DNA from 3 places in the Streptomyces sp. NPDC056452 genome. Region 1 is predicted to be linked to each of the others. Evidence: riboswitches for the same ligand, from Rfam matches in the RefSeq annotation. Region 1 holds a riboswitch; each other region holds the start of a gene.
What was found. Region 1 has a riboswitch for thiamine pyrophosphate ahead of thiO (glycine oxidase ThiO). Riboswitches for the same ligand answer to the same signal wherever they lie in the genome.
Positions count from the first base shown of each region.

Region 2: linked by a shared signal. The riboswitch ahead of thiC (phosphomethylpyrimidine synthase ThiC) and the one ahead of thiO (glycine oxidase ThiO) in region 1 are both predicted to bind thiamine pyrophosphate.
Region 3: linked by a shared signal. The riboswitch ahead of ACFQ6X_RS07575 (thiamine ABC transporter substrate binding subunit) and the one ahead of thiO (glycine oxidase ThiO) in region 1 are both predicted to bind thiamine pyrophosphate.

Region 1 is NZ_JBHTRI010000045.1:7,512-17,815, forward strand. It holds gene ACFQ6X_RS32095 (phytoene desaturase family protein) at 1-1,032, shown strand, start outside; gene ACFQ6X_RS32100 (hypothetical protein) at 1,067-1,999, opposite strand; gene metF (methylenetetrahydrofolate reductase [NAD(P)H]) at 2,050-2,967, opposite strand; gene thiE (thiamine phosphate synthase) at 3,090-3,740, opposite strand; gene ACFQ6X_RS32115 (Rv2175c family DNA-binding protein) at 3,875-4,240, opposite strand; gene ACFQ6X_RS32120 (NAD(P)/FAD-dependent oxidoreductase) at 4,308-5,471, opposite strand; gene ACFQ6X_RS32125 (hypothetical protein) at 5,569-5,910, opposite strand; TPP riboswitch at 5,962-6,074, shown strand; gene thiO (glycine oxidase ThiO) at 6,072-7,289, shown strand; gene thiS (sulfur carrier protein ThiS) at 7,286-7,546, shown strand; gene ACFQ6X_RS32140 (thiazole synthase) at 7,549-8,343, shown strand; gene pknB (Stk1 family PASTA domain-containing Ser/Thr kinase) at 8,493-10,304, shown strand, end outside.
Region 2 is NZ_JBHTRI010000002.1:30,111-40,414, forward strand. It holds gene hisC (histidinol-phosphate transaminase) at 1-969, opposite strand, end outside; gene ACFQ6X_RS02450 (LacI family DNA-binding transcriptional regulator) at 1,373-2,485, shown strand; gene ACFQ6X_RS02455 (metallophosphoesterase) at 2,660-3,715, shown strand; gene ACFQ6X_RS02460 (hypothetical protein) at 3,898-4,734, shown strand; gene ACFQ6X_RS02465 (DUF805 domain-containing protein) at 4,950-5,306, opposite strand; gene thiC (phosphomethylpyrimidine synthase ThiC) at 5,627-7,456, opposite strand; TPP riboswitch at 7,449-7,582, opposite strand; gene ACFQ6X_RS02475 (YibE/F family protein) at 7,654-9,009, shown strand; gene ACFQ6X_RS02480 (SsgA family sporulation/cell division regulator) at 9,067-9,504, opposite strand; gene ACFQ6X_RS02485 (IclR family transcriptional regulator) at 9,606-10,304, opposite strand, start outside.
Region 3 is NZ_JBHTRI010000005.1:237,267-247,570, forward strand. It holds gene frr (ribosome recycling factor) at 1-385, shown strand, start outside; gene ACFQ6X_RS07560 (phosphatidate cytidylyltransferase) at 385-1,473, shown strand; gene ACFQ6X_RS07565 (hypothetical protein) at 1,550-1,714, opposite strand; gene rlmN (23S rRNA (adenine(2503)-C(2))-methyltransferase RlmN) at 1,787-2,893, shown strand; TPP riboswitch at 2,971-3,077, shown strand; gene ACFQ6X_RS07575 (thiamine ABC transporter substrate binding subunit) at 3,149-4,246, shown strand; gene ACFQ6X_RS07580 (ABC transporter permease) at 4,291-5,904, shown strand; gene ACFQ6X_RS07585 (ABC transporter ATP-binding protein) at 5,907-6,929, shown strand; gene ACFQ6X_RS07590 (SRPBCC domain-containing protein) at 7,026-7,478, shown strand; gene ACFQ6X_RS07595 (LOG family protein) at 7,515-8,633, opposite strand; gene ACFQ6X_RS07600 (hypothetical protein) at 8,668-9,831, opposite strand; gene ACFQ6X_RS07605 (ABC transporter ATP-binding protein) at 9,813-10,304, opposite strand, start outside.

The DNA of each region.
Region 1 (10,304 bases):
CTCCGCAGGCGCAGGCTGCTGACCGTCCGGGAGGCGGGCACGGTCGCCGAGATCGGTGCCTGGGAGCTGGCGGACCCCCGGCTGGCCGCCCTGCTCGACGGGTACGCCCTGTCGTACGGCCTGGATCCCCGCCGCGCGCCGGCCGCCGCCGCCCTGCTGCCCTACATGGAGGAGACCTTCGGCAGTTGGTACGTCGCCGGGGGCATGCGTGCGCTCGCCGAGGCGGTGTACGAGCGGTGCCTGGAGCGCCGTGTGACGTTCGTTTTCGGTGCCGAGGTGGTCCGGGTGGCCGAGAAGGACGGCAGGGCCGCAGGCGTCGAACTGGCGGACGGCGAGAGCGTCGAGGCCGATCATGTCGTTCTGGGCGCGCAGCCGTGGCCCGGGCTGCTGCCCGGTCAGGAGCGGCGGTTCGGCGGAGAAGCAGGAGGAGTGGAGGGTGCCGGGCAGCGAACGGTGCCGGGCCGCTTCCTGGTGCTGCTGTCGCTGCGCGGCGCCCGGGAGGCCGGTGCGGTGCACCGGAGCGTGGTGCACTGCGAGGACGGGGCCGCCGAGCAGGACGCGGTGTTCGGCGGACGGACCGCGGAGCGGCCCACCGTGACGGTGCTGCGTCCCGACGACCCCGCCACCCGCCCCGACGAGGCGCACGAGGCGGTGACCCTGATGGCGACGGTGGCCCCGCACGGCCCGGTCGACTGGACGGACGCGGCGCTGCGCGAGCGGTACGCCGAGGTGCTGATCGATCGCGCCTGCGTGGCCGTTCCCGGCCTGCGGGAGCGCATTCTCCACGCCGAGGTGCGCACCCCGGCGGAGACCGCCGCCGACACCGGCGCCGAGGGCGGTTCGGTGCCCGCGCCCGCGCTGGCGGGAGCGCGGGGCGCGTATCTGCACTCCGGGAACCGCACCGGGCTGCCCGGCCTGTATCTGGCCGGCGGCTGGTCGCATCCCGGCGGCGGACTGGCGCATGCCGGGATGTCGGGTGCCCTGGTGGCGGGCCTCGTGGTGGAGGGTGACGGCTTCCGCGGCTCGCAGTGAGCCGCGGAGCGCTCGTCCTCGTGACCGCGGGCGGTCAGTAGCGGTACTGCTCGTTCTGGCCGGTGTCGTACCCGTTGCCGTACGGGGCGGGCTGCTCGGGCGGCAGCGGGGGGTACTGCTCGCCCTCGCGCTGCTGCGGGACCCAGACGCCTCCCGGCGGCGTCTCCGGGGCGTACTGCTCGGCGTAGGGGCCGGTGTACTGCTGCTGGCCCCCGTAGCTGTCGTAACCGTTGCCGTAGCTGTCGTACGAGGTGTACTGGCCGGGGCCCGTCGCCGCGCCCGTCCCGATGTACGGGTCGGAGTAGGGGGCGTAGTCCGGCGTGGGCGTGCCGTAGTCGTACTGGCCGGCGTAGGTGTCCTGGCCCTGGTAGGTCTCCTGGCCCGGATAGGCGCCCTGGCCCTGGTAGGCGCCCTGGCCGCTGTAGGTGTCCTGGGCCGGCTGCGCGTAGTCGGTGTACGGGTCGTAGGCGGCGTACTGCTGCTGCTCGCCCTGCTGTTCCTGGCTGCCGGCGGCGGCGTAGGCGGCGTCGGTGTATATGCCGTACTGCCCGGTGTCGTCCGGCAGCGGCTGCGGTTCGTAGACCGCGGATGCCGCGGTCTCGTCCGCGGCTTCCGGTCCGGGTTCCTGGTACTCCAGGCCGGAGACCTCGAGCGTGGGCTGTTTCCGGCCGGGTGCGTCGCCGGCCGCACGGCGGCGGCGGCTCTCGCCGGGGCTGCCGCCTATGGCCCAGCCCGTCGAGAAGCCCCGTCGGAAGGAGAGGGTCACATACGTCTGCCCCGTCGCGAAGGCGATCGCGCCGAGGGCGATCACCAGCACCGAGGGAATCAGTACACCGAGAACCACACCGAGGAAGCCGGCGAAGGCGAGCAGCCGCCAGCGCAGCCGCGCCTTGTACTGCAGCAGCACCTCGCCCAGCAGCCACAGCGCCACGACGCCGAATGCGATGTAGAGGACCGTCCAGCCCACGCCCGCCCCCTCCTACGGCCACCGCCCCGGTTGGTGGCGGGTACGGCCGGTCACGACTGCTTGTGCAGTCCGAGATTCTCGTAGATCTCGAGTGTTGCCGTCGAGTTGTTGAGCGTAATGAAGTGCAGCCCCGGGACACCCTCGGAGAGCAGCTTCGCGCAGAACTCCGTGGCGAACTCGATGCCAATGGAGCGTACAGCGGCGGGATCGTCCTTCGCGGCGAGGATGCGCTCTTTCAGCGAGGAAGGCAGGGACGCGTTGCTGAGTTGGGCGAATCTCTCCAGCTGCCGGACGCTCGTGAGCGGCATCACCTCGGGGATGACCGGGGTGTCGCAACCGGCAGCGACCACGCGGTCACGCATCTGCAGATAGCTCTCCGGCTGGAAGAACATCTGGGTGATCGCATAGTCGGCACCCGCGCGGCACTTGTCCACGAAATGCCTGATGTCGGAGTCCCAGTCGGCCGACCGCGGATGCATTTCGGGAAAGGCCGCGACGCCGACGCAGAAATCACCGGACTCCTTGATGAGCCGGACGAGATCCGCCGCGTACCGCACGCCCTGCGGGTGCTTGACCCACTCGGCCATCGGGTCGCCCGGCGGGTCTCCGCGCACCGCGAGGATGTTGCGGATACCGGCGTCGGCGTACTGCCCGACCATGTTGCGCAGCTGGGCGACGGAGTGGTCGACGGCGGTGAGGTGCGCGACGGGGGTGAGCGTGGAGTCGGCGGCGATCTGCTGGGTCGCCCGCACCGTCCCCGCACGGGTGGAACCGCCGGCTCCGTACGTCACGGAGACGAAGCTCGGGCCCACCGCCTCGACGCGCCGCAGGGCGTTCCAGAGGTTCCGTTCGCCCTTCTCGGTCTTGGGCGCCCAGAACTCGAACGAGTACGACGTTCTGCCGGTCGCGAGCAGCTCACGCACGGTGCGAGCGTGATCAGTCCTGGTGGAGGGTGTGCCAAGAGCCATACTGGGAGGTTAACCAGGGCTCGGCGGTACCCCAACCAGACCGGGGCTTTTCGCCCGGATTAATGGGATTGCTGTCCACCCCTCGGACAGCCGGCTCCCGTGGGGCGCGAGGCCCGCCCTGTTCAGGCCGCGCGCGCCCGGATGCGCGCGGCGAGTGCCGCGGTCGCCGCGGCGGGATCCGCCGCTTCGGTGATCGCCCGCACGACAACGACCCGCCGGGCGCCCGCGTCCAGCACCTCGTCCAGATTGCCCGCGTTGATTCCGCCGATGGCGAACCAGGGGCGCGGCTGGTCGAGTGAGGCGGCGTAGCGGACGAGCCCCAGACCCGGGGCGTACCGGCCGGGCTTGGTCGGGGTGGGCCAGCAGGGGCCTGTGCAGAAGTAGTCCACGCCCGCCTCGGCGACGGCCGCGTCCACCTCGGACTCGGCGTGGGTGGACCGGCCGATCACCACCTCGGCGCCGATGACGCCGCGGGCGGCGGGCACCGGGAGATCGCCCTGCCCGAGGTGCAGCACGTCGGAGCCGATGGCGTGGGCGACGTCGGCCCGGTCGTTCACCGCGAGGAGCTTGCCGTGGCGCTTGCAGGCGTCCGCGAACACGGCCAGGTGTTCGAGCTCCTCCGCGGCTTCCATGCCCTTGTCGCGCAGCTGCACGATGTCGACGCCGGAGGAGAGCACGGCATCGAGGAACGCGGGAAGGTCGCCCTGCTGTTTGCGGGCGTCCGTGCAGAGGTAGAGCCGGGCGTCGGCCAGCAGCGAGCGAGGCGTGGACATGGTGGATTCCCCCCGTTGATAAAGGTCGTCGGCCCCACGGGCCGCCGACCCGGTGGTCGCCGGTCCGGCAGGTGCCGGTCACGGCAGAGTGCGGACCGTGAAGCACGGCCCGCACCCCGCATACGGTCGTCCGGTCAGACGGCGAGCGCCTGGGCCCGGCGCTTCACCTCCGTACCGCGATTCTCACTGAGGGCCTGCGCGGGCGTGCCGGGCAGGCTCGGGTCGGGGGTGAAGAGCCACTCCAGCATCTCTTCATCGCTGTAGCCGTCGTCCTTCAGGAGCGTCAGGGTCCCCGCGAGGCCCTTGACCACCTTGTTGCCGTCGATGAAGGCGGCAGGCACCTGGAGCGTCCGCCTCTCACCACGTCGTACGGCGATGAGCTGGCCCTCCTTGACCAGCTGCCGTACGCGCGTCACCTCGACATCGAGCATTTCCGCGATGTCGGGAAGGTGGAGCCAGTCGGGGACGAGAACATCGATCTTTGCGTCAATCTCGGTCACAGGGACAAGCCTGCCATCCCGGACCGACAGTCGGTAGCCGGGCCGCCCGTAAGGAGGTACCCGGGTCCTACAGCGCCGCCGCCTTCAGCGGTACGGAGGGGTCCGCGGCACGCACCGGATCAATGGGCGCCCCGGCCTCGATGAGCTTGCGCGCCTGGGCGAGGTCGCGCGGCCGGCTGACGGCGAGCACCGCCACCAGGGCGCCCTCGCGCAGCCAGCAGACCGTCCACGACGGGTCCGCCGGGTCGCCGCGCCACAGCAGGGTGTCGGCCGCGGCGTGGTGACCGGCGTACTGCACGAACCGGCCGAACTGCTCGGACCAGAAGTAGGGCACCGGGTCGTACGTCCGGGGCCGCCCGTCCGCGAGGGCGGCTGCGACCGTCCGGGGCCCCTGGAGGGCGTTGTCCCAGTGGTGGACGAGCAGCCGTTCGCCGTAGCGGGCGGAGGGGAAGGAGGCGCAGTCACCCACCGCGTACACGTCGGGCAGGGAGGTGCGCAGGGAGCCGTCGGCGGTGATCGAGCCGTCCGGGCCGAGCGCGATGCCGGAGCCTTCCAGCCAGCCGGTGGCGGGCCGTGCGCCGATGCCCACGATCACCGCTCCGGCGGGGATCACCCGGCCGTCCGCGAGGTGGACGGCACCGGGGTCGACGCGTGCCACCCGGGCGCCGGTGAGGAGTTCGGCCCCGCTCCCGGCGTACCAGCGGGCCATCGGAGCGGCGACCTCGGCGGGCAGGGTGCCCGCGAGGGGGCGTTCCGCGGCTTCGACGACGGTGACCGCGCAGCCCGCGGCACGGGCGGCGGTGGTGAATTCGGCACCGATCCAGCCGGCTCCCACGACCACGACGTCGTGCTGCCGCTCCAGGACGGGCCGCAGCCGTGCGGCATCGTCGACGGTGCGCAGCAGATGGACACCGGGAACGCCCTCGGAGCCGGGCAGGACGACGGGCTCGGCCCCGGTGGCGAGAACCAGCGCGTCGTACGGGACGGGGCCCTCGGGGGTGTCCAGCTCGTGTGCGGCGGCGCGCAGTCCGCTCACGTCGAGGCCCAGGCGGAGGGTGATGTCCAGGCCCTCGAAGTCGACGTCGAAGGCGGAGTCCTCGGCCTTGCCGAGCAGGACCGCCTTCGACAGGGGCGGCCTGTCGTACGGCTGGTGCGGTTCCGCGCCGATCAGGGTGACCCGGCCGGCGAAGCCCTGTTCGCGCAGGGCCACAGCGGTCTGCACGCCGGCCATGCCCGCGCCGACGACCACGACCCGGCGCGGCTGCTGTCCCGTTTCCCGCTGTTCCGTCTGCTCGCTCACCCGGCCACCCTAATCACCTGACGTTCCGTCAGGTGGCGAGCTCCTCCACCACGCTCGTCCCGCTGCCCTCCTGGGACTCCCACTCCCACCGCTCGTCCAGCCGCACGCGGCCGTCGGGAAGTTCCGTGACGGTGGAGACGCAGTGGCCGCCGGAGGTCGTTCCGTCCTGCTTCAGCTGCACGTACCGGAAGTCCAGGGTGTCGCCCTGCCTGGTGCCGACGAGATGTCCGCGGACGACGTCACCGCCCGCGTACTCGGCCCAGATCCGGCCCTCCCGCTCACGGTAGGCGAAGCGTGTGCGGGTGCCGACCTGGCCGGGTGCCTGGTCGACGACGGGCGACAGGACGAGTCCGTCGAGTGAACGGGCCACGGCGGCTGCTCCCTTACTGGCTGCGGGTGACGGGGTTTAGGGTGGCCAACGTAAGGCACTCGCGGGAGCCCGGACGCACCGGGCTGAGAGGGAGGCTGGCCGGCCTCCGACCGTACGAACCTGATCCGGGTCATGCCGGCGAAGGGAGGGGCTGGACGCCCATGCGCATCTCCGAGAACGGATCCGACGTCCTGGTCGTCGGGGGCGGCATCATCGGCCTGGTGACCGCCTGGCGGGCGGCCGGGCGCGGCATGTCCGTCGCGGTCGCCGATCCCGAACCGGGCGGCGGGGCCGCCCAGGTCGCGGCCGGCATGCTCGCCGCCGTCACCGAACTCCACTACGGCGAGCAGACGCTGCTCGGCCTCAATGTCGCCTCCGCCGCCCGCTATCCGGCGTTCGTGGCCGAGCTGGAGGAAGCGAGCGGACAGGAGACCGGTTTCCGTACCTGCGGCACGCTGGCCGTCGCGCTGGACTCCGACGACCGGGCCCATCTGCGGGAGCTGCACGCCCTGCAGCAGCGTTCGGGGCTGGAGTCGGAGTGGCTGAGCGGCCGCGAGTGCCGCCGGCTGGAGCCGATGCTCGCCCCCGGGGTGCGCGGTGGGCTGCGGGCCGACGGCGACCACCAGGTGGATCCCCGCCGACTGGCCTCGGCCCTGGTCACCGCGTGCGAGCGGGCCGGAGTGGTCTTCCACCGGGTCCGGGCGGAACGGCTCCGTGTGACGGGCGGCCGGGCGGCCGGAGCGGTCCTCGCGGACGGTACGGAGCTGAGCGCCGACCAGGTCGTGCTGGCCGCCGGCAGTCTCAGCGGCAGGCTCGCCGGGGTCCCCGAGGAGGTCGTGCCACCGGTCCGCCCGGTCAAGGGACAGGTGCTGCGGCTGGCCGTGCCGCCCGCGTACGCCCCCTTCCTCAGCCGGACCGTGCGGGCGGTGGTCCGCGGCAGTCACGTCTACCTCGTCCCGCGCGCCAACGGCGAGCTGGTCGTGGGCGCGACCAGCGAGGAGATGGGCTGGGACACCACGGTCACCGCGGGCGGGGTCTACGAACTGCTGCGCGACGCCCACGAGCTGGTGCCGGGCATCACCGAACTTCCGCTGACCGAGACCCGCGCGGGCCTGCGTCCCGCCTCTCCGGACAACGCACCGCTGCTGGGTCCGACGGCACTGCCCGGCCTGCACCTCGCCACCGGCCACCACCGCAACGGGGTGCTGCTGACGCCCGTCACCGGTGACGTGATGGCCCACGTGCTGACCACCGGCGAACTGCCCGCCGAGGCCCGCCCCTTCGCGCCGAGCCGCTTCGCGTCCTCCGGCCGGGGCCCCGCCTCGCCGCACCTCTCCCCCGGAGCCCCCTCTCCAGCACCTCAGGAGCAGCCCGCATGACCGAGCCCCTGCCCACCACCGTTTCCGCACCTGCGTCCACCTCCGGATCCGTGTCCGTGTCCGTGTCCGTCAACGGGGAGCACCGCACCGTCCCGGCCGGCACCGCGCTGGACGCCCTGGTCGCGACCCTGACCACGGCGCACTCCGGTGTCGCCGCCGCGGTCAACGAGGCCGTCGTGCCGCGCAGCCAGTGGTCCGCCACCGCCCTCGGCGAAGGTGACCGCGTCGAGGTCCTCACCGCGGTCCAGGGAGGCTGACCATGTCGGACGATCTCTTCACGCTCGGCTCCACCACCTTCTCGTCCCGGCTGATCATGGGAACGGGCGGTGCGCCCAGCCTCGAGGTGCTGGAGCGTTCCCTGGTCGCCTCGGGAACCGAGCTGACCACCGTCGCGATGCGCCGGCTCGACCCGACCGTGCAGGGCTCGGTGCTCTCCGTCCTGGAGCGGCTCTCCATCCGCGTCCTGCCCAACACCGCCGGCTGTTTCACCGCGGGCGAGGCCGTACTGACCGCCCGGCTGGCCAGGGAGGCGCTCGGCACCGACTGGATCAAGCTGGAGGTCGTGGCCGACGAGCGGACCCTGCTGCCCGATCCGATCGAGCTGCTGGACGCCGCCGAGACCCTGGCCGACGAGGGCTTCACCGTCCTTCCGTACACCAATGACGACCCGGTCCTCGCCCGGAAGCTCCAGGACGTCGGGTGCGCGGCGATCATGCCGCTCGGCTCCCCCATCGGCTCCGGGCTCGGCATCCGCAACCCGCACAACTTCCAGCTGATCATCGAGCAGGCCGCGGTCCCGGTGATCCTCGACGCCGGGGCGGGGACGGCGTCGGACGCGGCGCTGGCGATGGAGCTGGGGTGCGCCGCTGTGATGCTCGCCTCAGCGGTGACCCGGGCGCAGGAGCCGGAGCTGATGGCCGCGGCCATGCGGCACGCGGTGGACGGCGGGCGCCTGGCGTACCGGGCCGGCCGGATCCCGAGGCGGCATTTCGCCGAGGCGTCCTCGCCCGCCGGGGGCCGGGCGGTGCTGGATCCGGAGCGCCCGGCCTTCTGACGGGACTGCTCGGCCGGGCGGCACGGCTGCCCCACCGGCCGCGCTCCGGTCACAACACATGCATGTCCCTGTCACGGCTCGGCTTCAGAACGGTCCCCGGGCAGCCCCGGCCCGTCCGTCGTGTCCGTGGCGGCTCGTAGACTCGACCCGTGGACACGACCCTCCAGGACCCCCTCGTCGGGCAGCTGCTCGACGGCCGCTACCGCATCGACGCGCGCATCGCCGTCGGCGGCATGGCCACGGTCTACCGGGCCGTGGACACCCGTCTCGACCGGGTGCTCGCCCTCAAGGTGATGCATCCGGCTCTGGCGACCGACGCCGCGTTCGTGGAGCGCTTCATCCGCGAGGCCAAGTCCGTGGCCCGGCTGGCGCACCCCAATGTGGTGGCCGTCTTCGACCAGGGCGCCCAGGGCGCGTACGTGTACCTGGCGATGGAGTACGTCGCGGGGTGCACCCTGCGCGACGTCCTGCGTGAGCGCGGCGCCCTGCAGCCGCGGGCCGCACTGGACATCCTGGAGCCGGTCCTCGCCGCGCTCGGTGCCGCGCACCGGGCGGGCTTCGTCCACCGCGACATGAAGCCGGAGAACGTCCTGATAGGGGACGACGGCCGGGTGAAGGTCGCCGACTTCGGTCTCGTACGGGCGGTGGGCACCGTCACGGACACCACCGGCTCGCTCCTGGGCACGGTCTCGTACCTCGCACCGGAGCAGATCGAGCACGGCACGGCCGACACCCGCGTCGATGTGTACGCGTGCGGAGTCGTGCTGTACGAGATGCTGACCGGCGGCAAGCCGCACACCGGTGAAACCGCCGCGCAGGTCATCTACCAGCACCTCAACGAGGACGTCCCGGCCCCGTCCCGCGCGGTTCCGGGCCTGGCCGCCGGACTGGACGAGCTGGTGGCGGGCGCCACCGCCCGCAACCCCGAGGCCCGGCCCCATGACGCGGTGGCCCTGCTGGCCCGGTCCCGCGAGGTGCGTGCCGGTCTGACCGAGGAGCAGCTGGACGCGATGCCTCCGCAGGCCATCGCCGAGACGCATGACGCCGCCGACGACCGTACGAGCGTGATCCCGCGGGTGATCCCGGCCGGCCAGGGCACCGCGCACCACACCAGCCGCCTGGAGATGCCCCCGCTGCCGCCGCGGGCGGGTGGCCGCCGGCCGTTCGCCGCCGGATCCCGGCGGGGGGTGTTCGCGGCGCTCGTCGCCCTCCTGCTGGTCCTGGGGGTCGGTGCGGGTGTCTGGTACATCAATTCGGGGCAGTTCACCCGGGTCCCCGCGCTGCTGGGCCAGACCCAGACGGCGGCGGAGAAGCGGCTCGCGGACGCCGGTCTCGATGTGGGGGGCGTCAAGCGTTCCTACAGCGACACGGTGGACCGCGGCAGGGTGATCAGCAGCGATCCCGGATCGGGCGAGCGGATCCGGGGCAACGACGCGGTGAAGCTGGTGATCTCGCGCGGGCCGGAGATCGTGCAGGTGCCCGACGTCGAGGGCATCGCGCTCGCCGATGCCCGGCGCGAGCTGAAGAAGGTCGGCCTGGTGCCTGGGATGGTGACCCGGGAGTTCAGCGAGGAGATCGCGCGGGGCGAGGTGATCCGTACGGATCCCGCCGTCGGCACCGACCGCCACCCCGACTCGGCGGTCGCCCTGGTCATCAGCAAGGGCAGCCCGGTCGACGTCCCCGACGTCACGGGGCTCGGCGTCGAGGCCGCGAGGGCCGCGCTGGAGGAGGCGGGTCTCAGGACCGAGGTGCTGCCCGACCGGGTCAACTCCGCCGAGGCCGAGGGCACCGTAGCCCGCCAGACCCCCGGCGACGACGCGGAGGCCGCGGAGGGCGACACCGTCGAGCTCACGGTCTCCAAGGGCCCGCGCATGCTCGACGTCCCGGACGTCACCGGGAAGGACGTGGACGAGGCCAGGAGCGAACTGGAGGAGGCGGGGTTCGAGGTCAAGGTCGACCGC
Region 2 (10,304 bases), on a different contig from region 1:
CGCCCGCTCGCACGTCGCGGCGAATTCGAGCGTACGGTCCCCGAGCCGGAGCCAGACGAAGTTGGCCTGGGACTCGGGCACGGTCCAGCCCTGCTTCACCAGCCCCTCGTAGACCCGGGTGCGCTCGCCGACCAGCGACCCGACCCGGCCCAGCAGTTCGTCCTCCGCCCGCAGCGAGGCGACCGCGGCGTCCTGGGCGACCTGGCTGACCCCGAAGGGGACGGCGGTCTTGCGCAGGGCGGCAGCCACCGGCTCGTGCGCCACCGCGAACCCGACCCGCAGACCCGCCAGGCCGTAGGCCTTGGAGAAGGTCCGCAGCACCGCCACATTGGGCCTGTCCCGGTAGATCTCGATGCCGTCAGGCACGTCGGCGTCCCGGATGAACTCCTTGTACGCCTCGTCGAGCACCACCAGCACATCGCCCGGCACCCGGTCCAGGAAGCGCTCCAGCTCCGCCCGGCGCACCACGGTGCCGGTCGGGTTGTTCGGGTTGCAGACGAAGATCATCCGGGTGCGGTCGGTGATCGCCCCGGCCATCGCGTCGAGATCGTGCACCTCGCCGTCGGTGAGCGGCACCTTGACCGAGGTCGCGCCGCTGACCTGGGTGATGATCGGATAGGCCTCGAAGGAACGCCACGCGTAGATGACCTCGTCACCCGGGCCGGAAGTGGCCTGGAGCAGCTGCTGCGCCACACCGACCGAGCCGGTACCGGTGGCCAGATGGGAGACGGGCACACCGAACCGGTCGGCCAGCTCGTTCATCAGGCCGGTGCAGGCCATGTCCGGGTACCGGTTGAAGTTCGCGGCGGCGCCGAGCGCGGACTCCATGACCCCCGGCAGCGGCGGATACGGGTTCTCGTTGGAGGACAGCTTGAAAGCAACCGGTCCGTCGGCAGCCGCCGGCTTGCCCGGCACATAGGCAGGCACACCATCCAGCTCGGCACGCAGCTTGGGGCTCGTCTCGCTCACCGCAGGTCCTCCTCGACCATCCGTACACATCAATACTGCTCACCTTAAGAGGATTCGACGTCCCTGCGAATGGCCTGACCGGAGAATCGTCCGCTGTGCCGGAAAGCACCGTCAATGCCCGGCAGGACGACGAGCCCTCCGGGGGGAGCGCCGCGCCCCGTGGCGCGCGCCGGTGGCTCACGCCGTAGCGCGCATCACTCGAACAGGTGAGTTGAGACCTCTTCGAGACATGAGCCAATTAGCAGGCCCATGCACACCGACACATGACACATTGGCCTCCAACCCGCCAACACCCTTGATTTGCAAGGCATTTAATGCCTCATGATCATGCAGAAACGTGCCTGTCAACGTACGCATATGCGACCGGCCCAACCCACCGCCGGAGCCCTACTATCGGCTCGCCATGACAGCAGCAGGGAAGCACCAGGTGAGCCGGACAGAGACGCCCCGGCGCAGCGGCCGACAGGGACGGGCGGGGATCCGGGATGTAGCCGCCGCGGCCGGAGTCTCCATCACGACCGTCTCCGACGCGCTCAACGGCAAGGGCAGGCTCCCGGACGCCACCCGCCGACATGTCCGCGAGGTCGCCGAGCGGCTGGGCTACCGCCCGTCCGCCGCGGCCCGCACCCTCCGTACCGGCAGGTCGGGGCTCATCGGCCTCACCGTGACCACGTACGGGGACGAACCCTTCACCTTCACCGAGTTCGCCTACTTCGCGGAGATGGCCAGAGCCGCCACATCGGCGGCGCTCGCCCGCGGCTACGCCCTGGTCATCCTCCCCGCCACCTCGCGCCACGACGTCTGGTCGAACGTCGCCCTGGACGGCACCGTCGTCATCGACCCCTCCGACCAGGACCCGGTGGTCACCGAACTCGTGCGGCAGGGCCTGCCTGTCGTGTCGGACGGGAGGCCGGCCGGCACGCTGCCGGTCACCGCCTGGGTCGACAACGATCACCGGGCGGCCGTACTCGACCTCCTCGACCACCTGGCCGCCGCCGGAGCCCGCCGCATCGGACTGCTGACCGGCACCACCACCGACACCTACACCCGCCTCTCGACCACCGCCTACCTCCACTGGTGCGAGCGGGTGGGCCAGGACCCGGTCTACGAGTCCTATCCGGCCCACGACCCCTGTGCGGGCGCCGTGGCCGCCGACCGGCTCCTCGCCCGCCCGGACCGGCCCGACGCCGTCTACGGGCTCTTCGACCCCAATGGGACCGATCTGCTCGCCGCCGCCCGCCGCTACGGCCTGCGGGTCCCCGAGGACCTGCTGGTGGTCTGCTGCAGCGAGTCCACCGTGTACGCGGCGACCGATCCCCCGATCACGACGCTCTCGCTCAAGCCGCGGAGAATCGGCACGGCTGTCGTCCAGCTCCTCATCGACGCCATCGAGGGCGTCGAGCACGACGGACCGCTGGAGCAGGTGATACCGACGGAACTCATCGTCCGGACGTCCTCGCAGCGTCGTCCGCCGCGCACCACGGTCAGCCCGCCACGCTCCCCCGCCGGGGACTGATCGGATTAATCCGGACCAAACGGTCGGTGAACCATGCGTGCACTCGGATTCACCACCCCTGGTGCGTCCCAGAGCACGATCCGCATTCCTATGATGGGCGCACGACACCGCGGACCACCTCTACCAGGCAGGGCCCGTCAGGTGTACGGCGGCGCGACGGTGGTGGAGGGGTCGATGACTCAGGGGGCCGGTCAGGAACCCGTGGTGCGGACAGCGACGTTGCGTGACTTCCGCGTACCGCCGTATGCGCAGGCACCGATGCCTTCGCCGTCGCCGCATCCCGGCAACGCCGTTGTGGGCGACGAGCCGGAGGGGTACACCCCCACCGCGCGCGATCTTCCCGTGATCAACCGTGGCGACACCGTCCAGGTGCAGGCCGTTCCCCAGCCCCGGCCGGCCTCCGGCACGGGACGGGGCCCCCTCTACGTCGTCGGCGACGTCCACGGCTATCTGGACGAGCTCCTTTCCGCCCTCGGCCGGCAGGGCCTCATCGACTCCGAGGGCCGGTGGTCCGCCGGCAACGCCAGACTGTGGTTCCTCGGCGACTTCACCGACCGGGGCCCGGACGGCATCGGCGTGATCGATCTCGTCATGCGGCTCTCGGCCGAGGCCGCGGCGGCCGGCGGGTACTGCAAGGCCCTCATGGGCAATCACGAACTGCTGCTCCTGGGTGCCAAGAGGTTCGGCGACACCCCGGTGAACTCCGGTGCGGGTACCGCGACCTTCCAGGCGGCCTGGCTGCTCAACGGCGGCCAGAAGACCGACATGGAACGGCTCCAGGACGTCCATCTGCAGTGGATGGCCCGGCTCGACGCGGTCGTGGAGGAGGACGGGCACCTGCTGATGCACTCCGACACGACGGCCTACCTCGACTACGGCACCACCATCGAGGACGTCAACGACACGGTGCACGCCATTCTCACGCGTAACGACGCCGATGAGTGCTGGGACCTCTTCCGCAAGCTCACCAAGCGGTTCGCCTTCCGCGACGAGGGCGGCTCGCAGGCCGTTCGCGAGCTGATGTCGACGTACGGCGGACAGCGCGTCGTGCATGGTCACAGTCCCATCCCGTACCTGCTCGGCGAGGTCGGATCCGAGGACGGCGAAGACAGCGCCCGCCCCGTGGTGGACGGTCCGCACGTGTACGCGGACGGGCTCGCCATCGCCATGGACGGCGGAGTGACCATGGCCGGAAAGCTATTGGTCGTCCAACTTCCCCTGAATGACTGACGGCCGTCGGGGAAGACGCACCCACGACCTGACAACGCCGGCCACTGGGCCTATTTCCGGAAACACCCTGTCAACCCGTGCCGTGGTCGCTCTACCATCGGCGTATCAGTAGCAGGCTCTCCTCCGTTTCCGCCCGATCGCCCGGCCCAGGCGGTCGATCAGGCCCTACGGAGCATCGGGGGATGCACATGAAAAGCGCTCCGCACCTGCTGGCCGAGGACCGACCCGAGTACGAGCGGATCCTTGCCGACTCTCTGCGCCATGCTCACGAACGCCCGGATCTGGACGGTGTGGGGGACCGGCTCAACGCGGAACAACTGCGGACGATGGCGCTGAACGCCACCGCTCTGATCACCGCAGCCGCCGCGACCGAGTACGACCACTACGTGAAGGTCCGCGGCGAACTGCGCGGACCGGCCGACGCCTCGGGTCCCGAATCCGCCCTCGGGTCAGGCCTCGGACCGGCACCGGACGACACAGACGGGGCGGGCGCGGGAACCCTTGCTGTCATCGCCGCGCTGGCCCCTGTGCTGGCCGGCTCCGCCGCCCTCATATTCCTGCTGGTCGGCTATCTCCTGAAGGCCGTCAGCCCGTCCTTGGCCTTCGGCGGCACTCTGGTCGCCGCCGGATGGTTCTTCGCGGCGGTCGCCGCCGCGGCCATCCTGGTCGCCGCGGTCGGACTCCTCCTCACCGCACTGCGGAACGGAGCCACCGCGCTGCCGGCCATGGACGACGAGCAGGAATTGCCGGAGGACGTGGCACGCGCCAGGGAGGCCTGGCGCCACGCACTGCTGGAGCGCGGCATCCTGCCCTTCCTGCGGGACGCCCTGGCCGACCCGACCGCGGGGCCGGCCTCACGGACCCCGCACCGCTCGGCGAACCGCATCCCGAAGATCGGCTACAGCAGACCGGATTTCTCCGGCCCGCAGGACGGCCCGTCGGCCGGACCGCGTCCGTCGTTCACCAGCCCCGACTTCACCAGTCCCGACTTCGGCGGCCCCGAACACCAGCCTGAGTGATCCCGGTCGCGATCCGGCACCGCAGGGGCCGTTTCGCGACCCGGCACCGCAGGGGCCGTTCCACGACCCGGCAGGGCAGGGGCCGTTCCACGACCCGGCAGGGCAGGGGCCGTTTCGCGATCCGGCACGGCGAAGGCCGGGGCAGCTCGCGCTGCACCCGGCCTCTGCGTTGTTCGGTGTGCGTGGTGCTCCGACCACCCGGTCGGAGCGCCCCGTCAGACTCCCTGGGGGGCGAGCTTGGGGTTCGCGCCGTACTCGTTGGCCTCGTGCGCACCCTCGGAGCACATGAAGACGAGCAGGATGATGCCGCCCACGAGCGGGACGAACGAGATCAGGAACCACCAGCCCGAACGGCCCGTGTCGTGCAGCCGGCGGACGACGACGGCGAGCGAGGGGATGATCACAGCGAGGATGTAGATGATGTACGGGATCTGGGTGTCGATGGCAGCACCGATACCGAGCAGGACCCCGGCGATGATGACGTTGAAGAGCGCGAACATCCAGTACTCCTTGCGGCGCGCACGACCGCTGAAGCCCGCGTAGTTCTTGAGTACGTTCAGGTACCAGCTCACTGTGTTTCCCTCCCCTGGCGCCCCCGGTCGGGGCGCACACCTTTTCGGCCAAGCACAGCGGAAGGTAAGGCACAGATAAGGAAGTGGTCAAGCCAGGGCATGCCCCTGCCGAAACGTACATAGACCTGCCACGTTTCCGTGTCCGTACCGTCGCCGAACTGCACCTGGAATCAGGCGATCAGAGGACCCATCACGCGAAACCAGCCATTGCTCATACTCTTCGTGCTCAATGCGGACAATATGATGAACAGCCAGGCGGCGCCGCCCCGGACACGCAACACCCGGGACAGCGCCGTGACTTCCTGCGAATCCGCCAGCAGTCAGTCCGCCAGCGGCAGGTACACACGGTTGCCGCTCGCGGCGAACTCCTTCGACTTCTCCAGCATCCCCGCCTCGATCTCCTCTTCCGAGGCAGAGGGGAGAAGGTCGGGGGCGAACTGCTCCGTGATGCTCCTGCTGATCTTCATCGAACAGAACTTCGGGCCGCACATCGAGCAGAAGTGCGCCGTCTTCGCCGGCTCGGCCGGCAGCGTCTCGTCGTGGAACTCCCGTGCCGTGTCGGGGTCGAGCGCCAGGTTGAACTGGTCCTCCCAGCGGAACTCGAACCGGGCGTCCGACAGCGCGTCGTCCCACTCCTGCGCCCCGGGGTGGCCCTTGGCGAGATCCGCCGCATGCGCGGCGATCTTGTAGGTGATGACGCCGGTCTTCACGTCGTCCCTGTTCGGCAGGCCCAGGTGCTCCTTGGGCGTGACGTAGCAGAGCATCGCCGTCCCCCACCAGGCGATCATCGCCGCACCGATACCCGAGGTGATGTGGTCGTACGCCGGGGCGACATCGGTGGTCAGCGGGCCGAGCGTGTAGAACGGCGCCTCCTCGCAGATCTCCTGCTGGAGGTCGATGTTCTCCTTGATCTTGTGCATCGGGACATGGCCCGGGCCCTCGATCATCGTCTGGACGCCGAACCGCTTGGCGACGGAGTTCAGTTCACCGAGCGTGCGCAGTTCGGCGAACTGGGCCTCGTCGTTGGCGTCGGCGATGGAGCCGGGGCGCAGGCCGTCACCGAGCGAGTAGGTCACGTCGTAGGCCGCGAGGATCTCGCAGAGCTCCTCGAAATGCTCGTAGAGGAACGACTCCTTGTGGTGCGCGAGGCACCAGGCCGCCATGATCGAGCCGCCGCGGGAGACGATGCCGGTCTTGCGGCGGGCCGTCAGCGGGACGTACGGCAGCCGGACCCCCGCGTGCACCGTCATGTAGTCGACGCCCTGTTCGGCCTGCTCGATGACGGTGTCCTTGTACATCTCCCAGGTCAGCTCCTCGGCCCGGCCGTCCACCTTCTCCAGGGCCTGGTAGAGCGGAACGGTGCCGATCGGAACGGGGGAGTTGCGCAGGACCCACTCGCGCGTGGTGTGGATGTTGCGGCCGGTGGACAGGTCCATGACCGTGTCGGCACCCCACTTGGTCGCCCAGGTCATCTTGTCCACCTCCTCCTCGATGGAGGAGGTGACCGCCGAGTTGCCGATGTTGGCGTTGACCTTCACCAGGAACCGCTTGCCGATGATCATCGGCTCGATCTCCGGGTGGTTGACGTTGGCCGGCAGCACGGCCCGCCCTGCCGCGATCTCCTCGCGCACCACCTCGGGCGCCACGTTCTCCCTGATCGCGACGTACTCCATCTCCGGAGTGATCTCGCCGCGACGGGCGTACGCGAGCTGTGTGACCGGCTGACCGTCGCGGCTGCGTCGGGGCTGGCGGGGGCGGCCGGGGAAGACCGCGTCGAGGTTGCGCAGGCCGCCGCGCGGCGACGTGTGCTTGAGGCCGTCGTCCTCGGGGCGCGCGGGGCGGCCCGCGTACTCCTCGGTGTCGCCGCGGGCGATGATCCAGTTCTCCCGCAGGGGCGTGAGCCCACGGCGGACATCGGTCTCGGTGGTGGGATCGGTGTACGGCCCCGACGTGTCGTAGAGCGTCACGTCCTTGCCGTTGGTGAGGTGCACCTGACGGACCGGCACCCGGAGGTCCGGGCGCGAGCCCTGGACGTACCCCTTGTGCCAGCCGATGGACTTCCCGGCCTCGTTGTTCGCCGCGTCCTGCGCATTCTGGGCGTTCTGCGCATTCTGCTTCGAGGCAGGCGTGCGTGCGTCCGCTGTGGTCATGAGACCTACTCCCTACGCCGGCATTACCCGGTAACAGGTTCGGCGGTCGGCGCAGCGTGTCCCGTACGGATATACGGAGGTCAGCGCCCTCTCAGCCCGGTGCTCCGAGCTCCCGCGTGTACAAATGTGCCTCCACGCTAGCCTCCCTCCTGGCGTGCTGGCCAGAGGGCCTCTCCCGTTCTTGGGATGATCGCCCGGTGACGTCCTCCCCGAGCGCCCCCGCACCGCACGGCCCCGAGTCCGGCAGCACGCAGAGCCATGCACCGGGCCACACCCACAGCCACGGCCCCGCCGCGCCCGTGTCCAAGCACCTGCGCAAGGTCATCGCCGCCGTGCTGATCCCGTTCGCCGCAGCGGTCCTCGTCGGTCTGGTGGTCTTCTGGCCGGGCGGCGCTCCCTCCCACGAGCGCACGGGTGTCGGTTTCGACCGGCAGACCCAGCAGGGCAAGGTGGTGGAGATCGCCAGGGTGGACTGCGCGGACGTGAACGCCGCGCAGGTGCCGCCGACCGGCGACACCTCGACGCCCTCGGGGCGTGAGGCCGTCAACGAGCAGTCGGGGCTGTGCAAGAAGGCCACGATCGAGGTGACGACCGGCAAGGACAAGGGCCGAACGTTCGTCGAGATCATCCAGCCCGACGCGACCAGGCAACTGAAGGACCGTCAGGGGGTGGTGGTGGCGTACGCGCCCGACGCGCCCCGTGATCTGCAGTACTCGGTGACCGACGTCGACCGCACGTTCCCGATGGCTCTGCTCGCCGGGATCTTCGCCCTCGCGGTGATCGTGGTGGGCAGGCTGCGCGGCCTGATGGCGCTCATCGCGCTCGCGGTCTCGTTCGCCGTGCTGACGCTGTTCATCCTCCCGGCGATCCTGCAGGGTTCGAATCCGCTGGTCGTCGCGGTGATCGGGGCCAGCGCCATCATGCTGATCGCCCTCTACATGTGTCACGGGCTGACCGCGCGTACCTCCGTGGCCGTCATCGGCACACTCGTCTCGCTGCTGCTGATCGGGCTGCTGGGCTCGCTCTTCATCGGCTGGGCGAGCCTGAGCGGCAACACCGATGACAACACCGGCCTGATCCACGGGCTGTTCCCGGACATCGACATGAGCGGCTTGCTGCTGGCCGGTGTGATCATCGGCTCGCTCGGCGTGCTCGACGACGTGACCGTCACCCAGACGTCGGCGGTCTGGGAACTGCACCAGGCAGACCCGACGATGGGCGTACGACGGCTCTACCGGGCGGGCATCAGGATCGGGCGCGACCACATCGCCTCGGTCGTCAACACGCTCGTACTCGCCTATGCGGGAGCCGCGCTGCCCCTGCTGCTGCTCTTCTCCATCGCCCAGAGCAGCGTGGGAACGGTGGCCACCAGCGAACTGGTCGCGATGGAGATCGTCCGGACCCTGGTCGGATCGATCGGGCTGGTCGCCTCGGTGCCGGTGACGACGGTGCTCGCGGCCCTGGTGGTCTCCGCGGACCGCACGGGGCTCGGCGCGGAAGCCGGAGCTCCTGCCCCCGTACGGACCGGGAGGGGCCGACGCCGTAAGGCGTGAGCGCGAACGCCGGGCCCACATGGCACCGGTGTTGCCTGCTCAGCGGGTGGTCCCTGTTCAGCCGGCGTTCTGTTCCTTGGCGAGGATGCGGCCCAGCGCCTCTTCCAGATTGCCGTCGAAGTCACCCAGCGTGTGCTCCTGCCCCAGTGGCACCAGCTTGTCCGTCCGGTCGAGAAATGCCACAAGAGGCGCCGTGCCGGCGCGGAAGAGCGCACGATCCGTGCCGACCTGGAGCCGGATGTGTACGTCCGAGAGGCCCTCGGGCTCGGTCGGGCCGATATGCACATCGCCGTCGCCGCTCGGGTTGTTGAGACCGTCGAGCAGCAGCTCACGGCCGAATGCCCAGGTGACGGGGGCGTCACCTGGCAGGTGGAAGGTCATCCGGATCGCGTACGGATCGCCCACTTCGTACCGGAGCTCCACCGGAATACGGAACGAAAGCTCCTCGGAGACGAGGAAGCTCATCATGACCTCTGCTTGAACCGACTCGCGCATCGTTCAACCCCGCAGTAGATGAATCTGGCCAGGAATGATCCCCCATGGCCCTATTGACGCCATCGTGGTGCACGCGATAGCAGATCACAAGGAGTGATTTTTCAGATACTGATAGAGAACACGAACGAGCGCAAGAGGCTGGTCACTTCACAGCGTAGTTGTTCGACTGCGGGGAGCAACCGTTCCTCTTGGTCCAGAGGTAGTGAAATGGCCATGGCCGCAACGGCGGTTCCCACCGTGATCGGGATGGCCGCGCAGACCGTTCCCAGCGCGTATTCCTGTCGTTCAACGACGGGTTCCGTACGGTTCATTGATCTCATCCGGTCGAGAAACGCCGGACGATCCCTTACGGAGTAGCGCGTCAGTGGTTGCACTGGGTGACGGTCCAGATGCTCCTCGCGCGCCCTCTCGTCGAGCTGGCTCAACAGACACTGGCCGAGAGCATGTGCATGGCCGGTCTCGCGGAAGGCGGCCCACTCCTCGACGGCGGGGAAGTCGGGCGTATCGGCCACCGCGACGAGGTCGATCTCCCCGTCCCGGTAGACAGCGCAGTACACGGGCGCCCCGATGACATCGGCCCAGTGCGCGAGCGATTCGATGATCACACCGCGACGGGGTGCGGTCGCCCGGCCTCCGACGAGGCGCTCCGCAGCGGCACCGAACAGGAAGACACCGTTCTCCCTGCGGAGGTAGCCCTCATGGGTCAGGGTGCGCAGCAGGTGATAGGCAGTGGGAAGAGGAAGCCCCGCTTCCCGTGCGAGCTGCTTGGCCGGCGCCCCGTCCCGATGGGTGCCCACAGC
Region 3 (10,304 bases), on a different contig from region 1:
GGTCCCCGAGCCGCGCATGGCAGTGGTGACTCCGTTCGACAAGACCGCGCTGCGCAACATCGAGCAGGCGATCCGCGACTCCGACCTCGGCGTCAACCCGAGCAACGACGGCAACATCATCCGTGTGACGTTCCCGGAGCTCACGCAGGACCGCCGCAAGGAGTACATCAAGGTCGCCAAGACCAAGGCCGAGGACTCCAAGATCTCGATCCGCTCCATCCGCCGCAAGGCCAAGGAGTCGCTCGACAAGCTCGTCAAGGACAAGGAGTCCGGCGAGGACGAGGTCCGCCGTGCGGAGAAGGAGCTCGACGACACCACCGCGAAGTACGTCGCACAGGTGGACGAGCTGCTCAAGCACAAGGAAGCCGAGCTGCTCGAGGTCTGATGAACGACTCTTCCTGGGGCGCCCCGCAGGGCGCCGGCTACTGGGGTCCGCCCGAGATGGGGACCGCTCCGGCGGGTCCTGCCCACGATGTGCACGTCGCCCAGCAGACTCGGCCCATGCCCATCGTGCCGGACGTTCCCGACGCAGGTAGAGACGCAGACGACCGCGACAACCGGGACAGGGAAGCCGCGCACGTCAGCGGTCCCCTGTTCCGTGACGAGAAGCAGCAGGAGCCCATGTCCACCTCGTTGCCGTCGCCCCCACCGCAGAAGAAGCGGGCAGGTCGTGATCTGCGCGCCGCGATAGGGGTCGGTCTCGGGCTCGGCGTGGTCGTGGCCGGTTCGCTCTTCATCGTGAAGGCCGTCTTCGTCGGTGTGGTCGTGCTGGCGGTGGTGGTCGGGCTCTGGGAGCTCACCTCGCGCCTCAAGGAGCGCAAGGGGATCAACGCCCCCCTCGTGCCGCTCGCCGTCGGCGGCGCCGCCATGGTCGTCGCCGGCTACGTGCGGGACGCGGAGGGCGCCTGGGTCGCCATGGCGCTCACCGCGCTCGCGGTGCTCGTCTGGCGGATGACCGAGCCGCCGGAGGGCTACCTCAGGGACGTCACGGCCGGTGTCTTCGCCGTCTTCTACGTGCCGTTCCTGGCGACGTTCGTCGCGATGATGCTCACCGCGGACGACGGTCCGTGGCGGGTGCTGACCTTCCTGCTGCTCACCGTGGTCGCCGACACCGGTGCGTACGCCGTCGGCTGGCGCTTCGGTACGCACAAGCTCGCGCCGCGCATCAGTCCCGGGAAGACCCGCGAGGGCCTCTTCGGCGCGATCGGGTTCGCGATGGTCGCCGGTGCGCTGTGCATGCAGTTCCTGATCGACGACGGCAGGTGGTGGCAGGGGCTGCTGCTGGGCCTCGCGGTCGCCGCCAGTGCCACCCTCGGTGACCTGGGTGAGTCCATGATCAAGCGTGACCTCGGGATCAAGGACATGGGCACACTGCTGCCGGGTCACGGCGGCATCATGGACCGGCTCGACTCGCTGCTGCCGACCGCGCCGGTGGTCTGGCTGCTGCTGGTGCTGTTCGTCGGATCCGGCTGAGCCACTGTTGCGGCCACGTGCCGTGTGACCTGCAGTTCTACGAGTGAGGGTCCGTTGCCCACAGGGCGGCGGACCCTCACTCGTGCGGTGTCCGGGCCTCGGCGCCGGGGGTGGGCAGCCGCACCGCGTACAGCAGTCCTTGGGTGCGATCGGTCACGGTCGTGCGCGCGGCCCGCACCCGCCCGTGGGCCGTCACAAGGCCTCCGACATCGGCGGACGGCGCCGGCAGCGCCCCGGACACGGTCGCGCCCTCGCCCACCCGGGCGGGCGACGACCTCTGGTACCACGGCGTGTCTGCGACACTGGAAGAACCATGCCTAAGCCCGGAGAACTCCAGTTTGTCGCGCCCCGCGGAGCCAAGCAGCCGCCGCGGCACCTCGCCGACCTCAGCCCCGACGAGCGCAAGGAAGCAGTCGCCGCGACCGGCGAGAAGCCCTTCCGCGCCAAGCAGCTGTCGCAGCACTACTTCGCGCGGTACGCGCACGACCCGGCCGAGTGGAACAACATCCCGGCCGCTTCGCGGGAGAAGCTCGCCGAGGCGCTGTTCCCCGACCTGATGTCCGTGATGCGCCACATCAGCTGCGACGACGACACCACCCGTAAGACGCTCTGGAAGCTGCACGACGGGACGCTCGTCGAGTCCGTCCTCATGCGGTACCCGGACCGGGTGACGATGTGCATCTCCTCGCAGGCCGGGTGCGGGATGAACTGTCCGTTCTGCGCGACCGGGCAGGCCGGCCTCGACCGGAACCTCTCGACCGCCGAGATCGTGCACCAGATCGTGGACGGCATGCGGGCGCTGCGCGACGGTGAGGTCCCGGGCGGGCCCGCGCGGCTCTCCAACATCGTCTTCATGGGTATGGGCGAGCCCCTGGCCAACTACAAGCGCGTCGTCGGGGCGATCCGGCGGCTGACCGACCCCGAGCCGGACGGGCTCGGACTCTCGCAGCGTGGGATCACCGTGTCCACGGTGGGCCTGGTGCCGGCCATGCTGCGCTTCGCCGACGAGGGCTTCAAGTGCCGTCTCGCCGTCTCGCTCCACGCCCCGGACGACGAGCTGCGCGACACCCTCGTTCCCGTGAACACGCGCTGGAACGTCCGGGAGGTGCTGGACGCGGCGTGGGAGTACGCCGAGAAGTCCGGCCGGCGCATCTCCATCGAGTACGCGCTGATCCGCGACATCAACGACCAGGCATGGCGGGGCGACCGGCTGGGCCGGCTGCTCAAGGGCAAGCGGGTGCACGTCAACCTCATCCCGCTGAACCCGACGCCCGGTTCCAAGTGGACCGCCTCGCGGCCCGAGGACGAGAAGGCGTTCGTCGACGCGATCGCCGCTCACGGTGTGCCCGTCACGGTCCGTGACACCCGTGGTCAGGAGATCGACGGGGCCTGCGGACAGCTGGCGGCCTCCGAGCGCTGACGCGGTTCCGGGTACGGGCGCCATCCGGCCGGAACGGCGTGATCCGGCCGGTGTAGCCTGGCCCGGAAATCAACTTCATATTCCGACAGGGGAGCGCCACAGCGCTGAGAGTGCGGCACCGAGCCGCAGACCCTCTGAACCTCGCCCGGGTCATTCCGGGTAGGAAGTTCGGACCTTACTCAAGCTGTTGCGCCCTGCCCGCTCGCCGAGCGGGTGGGGCCGCGTCTCTTCCTGGTCACTTCCAGGAGGAATCACATGAACACCACCACGAAGTGCGCCGCGACGGCGCTTGCCGCCGCGCTGGGCGTCACCGTGCTCGCGGGCTGCGGCGGATCCGACGACGATGCCTCCGGTTCCGGGAACTCCAAGGCCTCCAAGACGGTGACGCTCGTCAGCCACGACTCCTTCAACGCCTCGGACTCGGTCCTCAAGGCGTTCACCAAGGAGACCGGCTACACGGTCAAGGTGCTGAAGAGCGGTGACGCCGGTGCCGCGCTCAACCAGGAGATCCTGACCAAGGGATCCCCCCGGGGCGATGTGTTCTTCGGCGTCGACAACACGCTGCTCTCGCGCGCCCTGGACAACGGACTGTTCACGCCGTACGAGGCGAAGGGGCTCGACCGCGTCGCGGCCGACACCCAGCTGGACGCGGACAAGCACCGGGTCACGCCCGTCGACACCGGCGACATCTGCATCAACTACGACAAGAAGTACTTCGCGGACAAGAAGCTCGCGCCGCCGCAGTCGTTCGACGACCTGTTGAAGCCCGCGTACAAGAACCTCCTCGTCACCGAGAACGCGGCGACCTCCTCGCCCGGCCTCGGCTTCCTCCTCGGCACCGTCGCCACCTACGGCGAGGACGGCTACCAGGACTACTGGAAGAAGCTGAAGAACAACGGCGTCAAGGTCGTCGACGGCTGGGAGCAGGCGTACAACGAGGAGTTCTCCGGCTCCGCGGGCGGCAAGAAGACCAAGGCCGACCGGCCGCTCGTCGTCTCGTACGCCTCCAGCCCGCCCGTCGAGGTGCTGTACGCGGAGCCCCGGCCCACCGAGGCACCGACCGGGGTCGCCACCGGAACCTGCTTCCGCCAGATCGAGTTCGCCGGCCTGCTGGACGGTGCGAAGAACGAGGCGGGCGGCAAGGCACTGCTGGACTTCCTGATCAGCAAGCAGTTCCAGGAGGACATGCCGCTCAACATGTTCGTGAACCCGGTCGCGAAGGACGCCGCCCTGCCGGAGCTCTTCACGAAGTTCGGTGCGACCGTCGACAAGCCGGCGACCGTGGACCCGGAGAAGATCGCCAAGAACCGTGAGCAGTGGGTCCAGTCGTGGTCCTCGCTCGTCGTGAAGTAGCAGCGCGTCCCTCCTGGAGGGGGAACGCGGCGCGGCTCGGCCTGATGGCCGTGCCCGTCGCGTTCTTCGCGCTGTTCTTCGCCTACCCCGTCGTCGCGATCGTCGGCCGGGGGCTGAAGGCGGACGGCGTCTGGCAGTTCGGCCGGATCGGCGAGGTGCTGAGCCGGCCGGACATCGCCGACGTCCTCTGGTTCACCACCTGGCAGGCGCTCGCGTCGACCGTGCTCACGCTGCTGATCGCGCTGCCGGGAGCCTACGTCTTCGCCCGGTTCGACTTTCCCGGCAAGCAACTGCTGCGTGCGGTCGTGACCGTGCCGTTCGTCCTGCCTACGGTCGTCGTGGGGACGGCGTTCCTGGCACTGCTGGGGCGCGGCGGATTTCTCGACGAGCTGTGGGGCGTCCGGCTGGACACCACGGTCTGGGCGATCCTCCTCGCCCATGTCTTCTTCAACTACGCGGTCGTCGTACGGACCGTCGGCGGGCTGTGGTCGCAACTCGACCCCCGTCAGGAGGAGGCCGCCCGGGTGCTCGGCGCGGGACGCCTCGCGGCCTGGCGGCGGGTCACCCTGCCCGCGCTGGCGCCTGCCGTGGGCGCCGCCGCCCTGATGGTCTTCCTCTTCACGTTCACCTCCTTCGGAGTCGTCCAGATCCTCGGCGGTCCTGCCTACTCCACGCTGGAGGTGGAGATCTACCGGCAGACCGCCCAGCTGCTCGATCTGCCGACGGCCGCCGTGCTGACCCTGGTCCAGTTCGCCGCGGTCGGCGGGATCCTCGCCGTACACGCGTGGACCGTGCGGCGCAGGGAGACCGCGCTGAGGCTCGTCGACCCGGCGCAGACCTCCCGCCGGCCGCGCGGGGCCGGGCAGCGTGCCCTGCTCGGCGGCGTACTGCTGACCGTCGCGCTGCTCATCGTCGTGCCCCTGGGCGTGCTGGTGGAACGCTCCCTGGACACGTCCGGCGGCTACGGCTTCGGCTTCTACCGCGCGCTGCAGTCCGCCGACGCGAGCGGCTCCACGTTCCTGGTCCCGCCGCTGGAAGCCATCGGGAACTCGCTGCAGTACGCGCTGGTCGCGACCCTCATCGCCCTCGTGATCGGCGGTCTCGCCGCGGCGGCCCTGACGAGGCGGGCAGGACCGCTGGTGCGCGGCTTCGACGCGCTGCTGATGCTGCCCCTCGGGGTGTCCGCCGTCACCGTCGGCTTCGGCTTCCTGATCACGCTCGACGAGCCGCCCCTGGACCTGCGTACGTCCTGGATCCTCGTACCGCTCGCCCAGGCGCTGGTGGGCGTTCCCTTCGTCGTACGGACCATGCTGCCCGTCCTGCGCGCGGTGGACGACCGGCTTCGGGAGGCAGCGGCGGTGCTCGGCGCCTCGCCGCTGCGGGCCTGGCGAGAGGTCGATCTGCCGCTGGTGCGCCGGGCGCTGCTGGTGGCCGCGGGCTTCGCGTTCGCCGTGTCACTCGGCGAGTTCGGGGCGACCGTGTTCATCGCCCGCCCCGACAACCCCACCCTGCCGGTGGCGGTCGCCCGGCTGCTGGGGCGGTCCGGGGAGCTCAACTACGGGCAGGCGATGGCACTCAGCACGATCCTGATGCTCGTCTGCGCGGTGTCGCTGCTCCTGCTCGAACGTATCCGCACCGACCGATCCGGGGAGTTCTAGAGATGCTGGCACTGGACGCGGCCACGGTCCGCTTCGGGGAGCGGACCGCGCTGGACGCCGTGGACCTGGAGGTCGCCGACCACGAGATCGTCTGTGTCCTCGGGCCCAGCGGCAGCGGCAAGTCGACGCTCCTGCGGGTCGTCGCGGGGCTGCAGCGGCTGGACGGCGGACGGGTGCTCCTGGACGGAGCCGACCAGGCCGCCGTGCCGGTGCACCGTCGCGGGCTCGGGCTGATGTTCCAGGACCACCAGCTCTTCCCGCACCGGGACGTCGGCGCGAATGTCGCGTTCGGGCTGCGGATGCACGGGGTCTCCCGGGCCGAGCGCGACCGCAGGGCCGACGAGCTCCTCGACCTCGTCGGCCTGCCCGGCGCCGGACGGCGGGCCGTCGCCGCCCTGTCGGGCGGCGAGCAGCAGCGCGTCGCCCTTGCCCGCGCGCTGGCACCCCGCCCGAAACTGCTGATGCTGGACGAGCCGCTCGGGCAGCTGGACCGGAGCCTGCGCGAACGGCTCGTCGTCGAGCTGCGCACCCTCTTCGGTCGGCTCGGTACGACGGTGCTCGCCGTCACCCACGACCAGGGCGAGGCCTTCGCCCTCGCGGACCGGGTGGTGGTCATGCGGGACGGCAGGATCGCCCAGGCGGGGACCCCTCTGGAGGTCTGGCAGCGCCCTGCCTCCGCGTTCGTCGCCCGGTTCCTCGGCTTCGACAACGTGGTGGAGGCGACGGTGACCGGCACGGCCGCCGACACGCCATGGGGCAAGGTGCCGGTGCCCGAGGACTCGCCCCAGGGCACGTGCGAGCTGCTGGTCCGGCCGGCCGGGGTACGGATCGGCGGCGCGAAGGACGGGCTGACCTGCACGGTGGGCGCGCGCACGTTCCGGGGCCACCACGTCGCCGTGACCCTGCACCCCGCCGACGGGCCCGCTCTGGAGGCCGAATGCGGGCTGCGGGACACCCCGGAGGAGGGGGCCACGGTGGGCGTGAGGTTCGACGTTGCGGAGACGGTGGTCCTCTCCCCGGCCTGACCCGGACGCAAGGCCCTCGGGCCCGGCCCGTTCGGCTGGCGGAGCACCCCGGAGCCTGGTCCCCTGGACACGGAACCGTCGGGAAGGACAGGGATCATGACTGGATCAGCACGCGAGGGCATCGACATCACCCGCGTCGTCGACGCACCGCGGGACCGGGTCTTCGCAGCCTGGACGGTCCCCGAGGACTTCGCCGCCTGGTACGGGGGTGACGCGGACGTGCCGCTGGACCGGGTGTCGATGGACGTCACGCCCGGCGGTGAGTGGAGCCTGGTCATCATCGTGCCCGGCGCGGAGATGCCGTTCCACGGCGTCTACCGGGAGGTGTCCGCCCCCGAGCGACTCGTCTTCACGCTCAAGGACCGGAGCGCGCCCGCGGACGCCGAGGGCGAGACCGTCACGGTCACCTTCACCGAGCGCAGCAGGAAGTCCACCGAGATGGTCTTCCAGCAGCGCGGCGGCCATCTCACGCCCGAGCAGTACGCGGCGGCCGAGGACGGCTGGGACGCCTTCTTCGACGCCCTCGACGTCCGCCTCGCCGCCCGCTGAGCCGACCGGCGAGCCGGTGGAACCTGGGCCTGCCGTTCAGTCCGTCAGCCGGGCGAGGGCCCCGGCTGCCTCTTCCACCGTGTCGACGAGCGCGATACGGGACTCCATCGCCCGGTCCGCCGCCAGCGCGCTCAGCAGCGGCCAGGCGGGCAGCTTCTCCGTCCAGTGCGCGCGGTTCACCAGCACCATCGGCGTGGGCGCGGAACGGGACTCGTAGTAGTTCGGCGTCGCGTTGTCGAAGATCTCCTGCACGGTCCCGGCGGCGCCGGGCAGAAAGATCACACCGGCGTTCGAGCGGGCCAGCAGCCCGTCCTCGCGCACGGCGTTGGCGAAGTACTTGGCGATGTGGTCCGCGAAGGCGTTCGGCGGCTCGTGGCCGTAGAACCAGGTCGGGATCGCGACCGAGGATCCGCCGTCGGGCCAGCGGCTCCGGACGGCGAAGGCAGCAGTCGCCCAGTCGGTGACCGAGGGGCTGAACGACGGTGACGCGGCGAGGAGTTCGCAGGCCTTGAGCAGCATCGCGTCGGAGTGCGGGGCTGCGTACGCGCCGAGGTTGGCCGCCTCCATGGCACCCGGGCCGCCGCCCGTCGCCACGGTCAGACCGCTGCGGGCCAGCTCCCTGCCGAGTGCGGCGGCGCCGCGGTACGCCTCGGAACCGCGGGCCATGGCATGGCCGCCCATCACGCCCACCACCCGGGCCCCGGCGAGGTGTTCGTCCAGAGCGTCGGAGACCGCGTCGTCGTGGAGCGCACGCAGCATCGAGGCGAAGACATCGCCGTTCGACTTGGTCAGCTGGAACCAGTCGTACGCCCGCGCGTCCGGCGTCGACCCGTAACCGCCCTCGGCCAGGCCCTCGTAGAGGGCGTCGGGGGTGTAGAGCAGTCCGCGGTACGGGTCGAAGGGCAGCCCGGGCACCGGCGGGAAGACGAACGCCCCGTCCGCCCGTATCTTCGCCTCGGCACGGGGATCCATGCGGCAGCCGAGGAAGACCGCGCCCCGGGTCTCGGTCACGAGGAGCGCCTCGCCCCGGCCGGTCAGGTCGACGGACTGGACACGATGGCCGGCCAGGGTCCCGGCGGCCACTGCCACGTCGAATGCGGTGAGCGTCTCGATCTCGACGCCGGGTGCGTACGTGTTCTCGTCCGGATTCTCCACGCCGCCATGCTACGGACCGCCCCGGCGCCGGGTGTCACCCCGTCAGAGGAAGGGCCGCCAGCTCCGCGATCACCCAGGTCAGCGGGGCGAAGACAGCCAGCAGCACCAATGCCCGCAGGGCGGCGGCGCCGCGGAGCGAGGAAGCCGGTGCGCCGAGCCGGAGCAGGGTCTCGGCGGTACGCGTCCGGGACTGCTTGGCCTCCAGCGCGGAGGTCAGCAGCGTCGCCGTCGTACAGCCCAGGACGAGTACGGCGCCGAGCGTGGTGAGCGGGCCGAAGGGCCGCGGTCCCCCGTCGTACAGCACCGACCCCGCGATCACCCCGGACAGCACCGCGCAGACGATCCCGAGCGGACGGCCGATCCGGCGCGCCTCGTCCATCAGGACCCTCCCCGCCAGCAGACGCACGGCTCCGGGGCGCACCGACTGGAGCAGCCGCCCGCAGAGATGGGTCAGGCCGGGACCGGCCATGGCCAGACCGATCGCCGTGAGGGTCCAGCCCACCAGCACGCTCGCCGGAGTGGAGTCCAGCCTCCCCGGCAGCGGGAAGGGACTGCCCGCCGAACCCCGGTTCGCGTACGCCTCGACTGCGAGGCCGGCGGCCGTCAGCGCGACTCCCCACGGAAGCCCGGTCGGGGCCGGTACGGGGGCGAGGAGCTCCTCCGCCTCCTGGGCCTCGGACGGTGCGACGGGACGGGAGCGCAGCGCGAGCCCGCTCGCCGCCGCCGAGGCCAGCGGCACGAGGGTCAGCAGCATCAGCGCGGCCGCCAGCGGCAACGGGGCCTGGGCGCCGAGGAGTTCGGCCGCACCGCCGTCGAACGGCAGCCCGGTCAGATCGCCCCGCAGATGGAGGAAGAAGAGCAGGGCGACCATCGAGCCCAGCGTGGTGGACACCGCGGTGGACACGGCGGCGAGCACGCTCAGCCGGACCGGCCCGAGTCCCACGGCGAAGAGTCCCGGGCGCGGGCGTGTACTCGGATCGGTACGCGCCACCGCGACCGCGAACTGCACCGTCGCGGCCAGCGGCACGGCACACCACAGCAACCTCAGGACGGAGGTCGAGGCGTGCGCCGGGTGCGCGGAGGCGTACCCGAGGGTGCACAGGAGCAGGAAGCCGACCCCGGCCGACGCGGCCGCGACGAGCAGCCGCCGCGTCAGGACCAGGGGATGGGAACCGCGGGTCAGACGGAGAGCGAGCACGCCGAGCGGCCTTCCGTATCCGATACGGCGGGCAGGGCGACGGTGGTGACACGACGGCCGTCCAGCAGGGAGACCGCGCGGTCGGCGAGGGCGGCGACCTCGGCGTCATGGGTGGCGAGCACGACGGTGATGCCGTGGGACCGCGCCGCCGTGGTGAGGGTGCGCAGCAGCTGTGCGCGCTCCGGGCGGTGGAGGGTCGCCGTCGGCTCGTCCGCGAAGATCACGGACGGTGACGCGGTCAGGGCGCGGGCCACGGAGATCCGCTGACGCTGCGCCTGGAGCAATGTGTGCGGGCGCTTCTTGGCGAGCATGCCGATGTCGAGACGCTCGAGCCACTCCGTCGCGGCCTTCTTCGCCGCCCGGTGCGAGACGCCCCGCAGCAGCAGCGGAAGAGCGGCGTTCTCCCAGGTGGTCAGCTCCGGTACGAGCTGGGGCTCGGCGGCGATCCAGCCGAAGCGGTCGCGGCGGAGCTG